Regions from separate parts of the Streptomyces sp. NPDC034099 genome, predicted to be linked through region 2. Evidence: predicted binding sites of a transcription regulator. Region 2 holds the regulator's gene; the other holds the start of a gene.
The links. Region 2 encodes HspR, which represses chaperone genes until heat shock. Its sites were predicted from a motif close to TTGAGNNNNNNNNNCTCAA; they were not measured.
Positions count from the first base shown of each region.

Region 1: a site for HspR is predicted at 1,369-1,387, ahead of lon (endopeptidase La). Genes of this name have one in related genera too.

Region 1 is NZ_JBVISR010000001.1:135,352-137,749, forward strand. It holds gene lon (endopeptidase La) at 1-1,346, opposite strand, end outside; gene ACZ56V_RS00645 (spermidine synthase) at 1,522-2,220, shown strand; gene ACZ56V_RS00650 (response regulator transcription factor) at 2,334-2,398, shown strand, end outside.
Region 2 is NZ_JBVISR010000004.1:280,945-283,342, forward strand. It holds gene ACZ56V_RS13740 (substrate-binding domain-containing protein) at 1-965, opposite strand, end outside; gene ACZ56V_RS13745 (heat shock protein transcriptional repressor HspR) at 1,158-1,613, opposite strand; gene dnaJ (molecular chaperone DnaJ) at 1,619-2,398, opposite strand, start outside.

The DNA.
Region 1 (2,398 bases), on a different contig from region 2:
CCCCGGAAGTCGGAGCCCACCTTGTCGATCTCGTCGAGCAGGACGACCGGGTTCATGGACCCCGCCTCCTTGATCGCCCGCACGATGCGGCCGGGCAGCGCGCCGACGTACGTACGCCGGTGGCCGCGGATCTCGGCCTCGTCGCGCACGCCGCCGAGGGCGACGCGGACGAACTTGCGGCCCATCGCGTGGGCGACGGACTCGCCGAGGCTGGTCTTGCCGACGCCGGGCGGGCCGACCAGGGCCAGGACGGCACCGCCGCGCCGGCCGCCGACCACGCCGAGACCGCGGTCGTCGCGCCGCTTGCGCACGGCCAGGTACTCGGTGATCCGCTCCTTCACGTCCTCCAGGCCCGCATGCTCGGCGTCGAGCACGGCCTGGGCGCCCCGGATGTCGTAGGCGTCCTCGGTGCGCACGCTCCACGGCATCTCCAGGACCGTGTCGAGCCAGGTGCGGATCCAGGAGCCCTCGGGCGACTGGTCGGAGGACCGCTCCAGCTTGTCGACCTCCTTGAGGGCGGCCTCGCGGACCTTCTCGGGCAGGTCGGCGGCCTCGACCCGGGCGCGGTAGTCGTCGGACTCCTCGGCAGCGTCCTTGCCTGCCTCGCCGTTGATCTCGCGCAGCTCCTTGCGGACCGCTTCGAGCTGGCGGCGCAGCAGGAACTCTCGCTGCTGCTTGTCGACGCCCTCCTGGACGTCCTTGGCGATGGTCTCGGCGACGTCCTGCTCGGCGAGGTGGTCGCGCAGCTGCTGGGTGGCGAGCTTCAGGCGGGCGACCGGGTCGGTGGTCTCGAGCAGCTCGACCTTCTGCTCGGTGGTCAGGAACGGCGAGTAACCGGAGTTGTCGGCGAGCGCGGACACGTCGTCGATGGCCTGGACCCGGTCGACGACCTGCCAGGCGCCGCGCTTGCGCAGCCACGCGGTGGCGAGTGCCTTGTACTCCTTCACCAGCTCGGTGACCTGGCCGGGCAGCGGATCGGGAACGGTCTCCTCGACCCGGGTGCCCTCGACCCAGAGCGCGGCGCCCGGGCCGGTGGTGCCGGCGCCGATGCGCACCCGGTCACGGCCGCGGATCAGGGCGCCGGGGTCGCCGTCGGCCAGGCGGCCGACCTGCTCGACCGTGCCGAGCACGCCGGTGGCGGCGTGGGTGCCGTCGATGCGCGGGACGAGGAGGACCCGGGGCTTGCCGGGTTCGGACCCGGCGGCGGCCTGGGCGGCCTCCACCGCGGCCCGTACCTCGGCGTCGCTCAGGTCCAGGGGGACGACCATTCCGGGCAGGACCACTTCGTCGTCGAGCGGCAGCACGGGCAGGGTGAGCGGTGTGAAGGCGGCGGACTCAGCAGCCATGATCTCCCCTTCGGCAGTCAAGTTGAGTTACATCGACTCAATGAAAGGGAGCCCCGGATTGTTCCCCAAGGGATGTTCGCTCTCAGCGATCAAGCTCCTGGGCCCGTCCCGCTTCTGGGGACAGCACCGTCGAACCGGTCGGCATTCCTCCGCGGGGCGGTGCCAGGATGGGCCAATGCCCCTCACTACCCACGACTCCCCCGAGGCCCCCGAGGTGCTGGACCGCCGCGAGGGTCCGTACGGCGAGGTGGTCCTGCGCCGGCACGGGACGCTGCTGCAGATCATCGCGAACGGCTGCTTCCTGATGGACACCTCCGACGGGCGTTCGGAGCGGCGCCTGGTCGACGCGGCGGCCGACGCGCTGGCCGCCTCCGGCGGGCGGAGCGCACCGCACCTGCTCATCGGCGGACTCGGCGTCGGCTTCTCCCTCGCACACGCGGCCGCCGACCCCCGCTGGGGCCGGATCGCGGTCGTCGAACGCGAGGGCGCCATCATCGACTGGCACCGCACCGGACCGCTGGCCGCACTCTCCGCCGACGCGCTGGCCGATCCCCGTACGGAGATCGTCGAGGCGGATCTGGTCGCGTACGTCAATGAGACATCCGACACGTACGACGCGCTGTGCCTGGACATCGACAACGGCCCCGGCTGGACCGTCACCGAGGGCAACGACGGACTGTACGCGCCGGCCGGACTGGCGGGCTGCGCACGCCTGTTGAGGCCCGGCGGGGTGCTCGCCGTATGGTCCGCGCAGCCCTCTCCGGAATTCGAAGAAACCTTGCGTAATGCCGGTTTCCAACAGGTGCGTACCGAAGAGATCCCCGTTGCCCGGGGCGTTCCGGACGTCGTGCACATCGGCGTCGGGCCTGGATAGCAAAGGCGCGGTGACTCCCCGTACGCTGCTGCCCTGACGCGGATCATTCAAGCGTCAAACGCAGTCATGGGATCACCCCACGGATTCCGGAAAGCACACCTCAGGGGCGGGCGATGGAGCAGACACAGACCTCCCACAACGGCACGGCCACCCAGGGCGCCCAGCGTCGGGTGCTGGT
Region 2 (2,398 bases):
GGGCTGTCGACCTTGTCGCGGGCGAGCGCGTCGAACTGGATGTCCCGGCCCTGGACCCGCGCCACGGCCATCTCCGCGGCGTTCTCGGCCTCCTGCGGGTAGGACTTGTACACGCTCATGTACTGCTCGCCGGCGACGATCCGCTGCACCGCCGCCAGCTCCGCGTCCTGGCCGGTGATCGGCGGCAGGTCGGTGACGCCCGCGTCCTCCAGGGCCTTGATGATGCCGCCCGCCATGCCGTCGTTGGCGGAGTAGACACCCGCGATCTTGCTCTTGCCGATCTTCTCGATCGCCTCGGTCATGTTCGCCTCGGCGTTCTCCGGCTTCCAGTCCTTGGTGTCGAAGGACTGGGCGATCGTCACCTTGCCGTTCAGCTCGGACAGCGCCCCCGCCTTGAACTGCTTGGCGTTCGGGTCGGTGGGCGAGCCGTTCATCATGACGATCTTGTCGGAGCTGGACGGGTCGCCGCCGAGCGCCTCGATGAGGGAACGCCCCTGGACCTCGCCGACCAGCTCGTTGTCGAAGGAGATGTACGCGTCGATCGGGCCCTCGGCCAGCCGGTCGTAGGCGATGACGGGGATGCCGGCGTCCTTGGCCTTCTGCACGGCGGCGCCGATGCCGTGCGAGTCGACCGCGTCCAGCACGATCACGTCGACCTTGTCCTCGATCATCTGCTGCATCTGATCGGCCTGCTTGGTGGCGCTGGCCTCGGCGTTGGCGTACTTGACGATGCCCTCGTCCCGGGTGAGTTCGCCGATCTTCTTCTTGAAGAAGGGGTAGTCGAACTGCTCGTAGCGCGTGTTCTCCTTCTCCGGGAGCAGCAACCCGACCAGGAGGTCGTTGCCCTTGGACGGGCTCGCGTCGTCGCCGCTCTCCGACGCGCCCAGCACACCGCAGGAGGCCAGCGAGAAGGTCATCAGGGACGCGGCCACGGATATGGCGGTTCGACGGGCACGGCTGCTCACTGCGCTAGACCTTCCGACACACGGGTGTAGTTGGTACCGAGGGACCCAGGTGACCCGGGTGAAGGAAGCCAACGCTGTCTTCACCAAATCGTCAAGAAGTACTAGACCAATGAGACAGCACCGTTGTGAACAAGCCCCGGAGGACGAGTGCGTCCTCCGGGGCTTCCGGTGCCGTTTCCCTTGTGCCGCCTGTCAGTCCGAGGTCTGGCCGTGGCGCTTGGGCCGCCAGACCACCAGGGCGCTGGTCTGCTGTACCTCTTGGTAGGGAACCAGGTCACGGCGGTACGACGCGTGCACCGCGGCCTCGCGCTGGCGCATCGCCGTGGCCGCGCCGTCGAGGGCGGCGGCCAGCTCGGCCGCGCGGGCCTGGAGCTCGGCGACCTGGTTCTCCAGTTCGATGATGCGCTTGATTCCGGCCAGGTTGATGCCCTCGTCCTGCGACAGCTGCTGGACCTGTCGGAGCAGTTCGATGTCGCGGGCCGAGTAGCGCCGGCCCCGGCCGGGCGTGCGGTCCGGGGAGACCAGGCCGAGGCGGTCGTACTGACGCAGGGTCTGCGGGTGGAGGCCGGAGAGCTGGGCCGCCACCGAGATGACGTACACCGGGGTGTCCTCGGTCAGTTCGTACGGATTGCGTCGCCGACCGTCCATTCCCGTCAAGCTCCCTTCGCGGCCTGGAACAACTCCGCCCGCGGATCCTCGTCCGCGGTCGCCTCGCGATACGCCTCCAGCGCGTCACGAGCCTTCCCCGTCAGATCCTTCGGAACACTCACCTCCACGGTGACCAGAAGGTCGCCGCGGGTGCCGTCCTTGCGGACCGCGCCCTTGCCCCGGGCCCGCATGGTGCGGCCGTTGGGCGTGCCCGCCGGCAGCTTCAGCGTCACCGGCGGACCGCCCAGGGTCGGGACCCGGACCTCGCCGCCGAGGGCCGCCTCGGCGTAGGTGACCGGGACGGTGACGGTGAGGTTGTCGCCCCGGCGGCCGAAGACGGGGTGTTCCTTGACGTGCACGACCACGTACAGGTCGCCCGCCGGGCCGCCCCGCTCGCCCGGCGTCCCCTTGCCGCGCAGCCGGATGCGCTGCCCGTCCGACACCCCGGCGGGGATACGGACCTGCATCGTCCGCGAGGACTTGGCGCGTCCGGAGCCCTTGCAGACGTCGCAGGGGTCCTCGGCGATCAGGCCGCGGCCCTTGCAGTCCGGGCACGGGTCGGTGAGCGAGAAGCCGCCGCCCGAGCCCCGGGCGACCTGGCCGGTGCCGACGCAGGTCGGGCACACGCGCGGCGTGCCGTTCTTGTCGCCGGTGCCGGAACAGGCCTTGCAGGGCGCCTGCGAGGACATCCTGAGCGGCACGGTCGCGCCCTCGATGGCCTCGGTGAAGCTCAGGGTGACCTCGGACTCGATGTCCTGCCCGCGCCGCGGCTGCGTGCGCGTGCC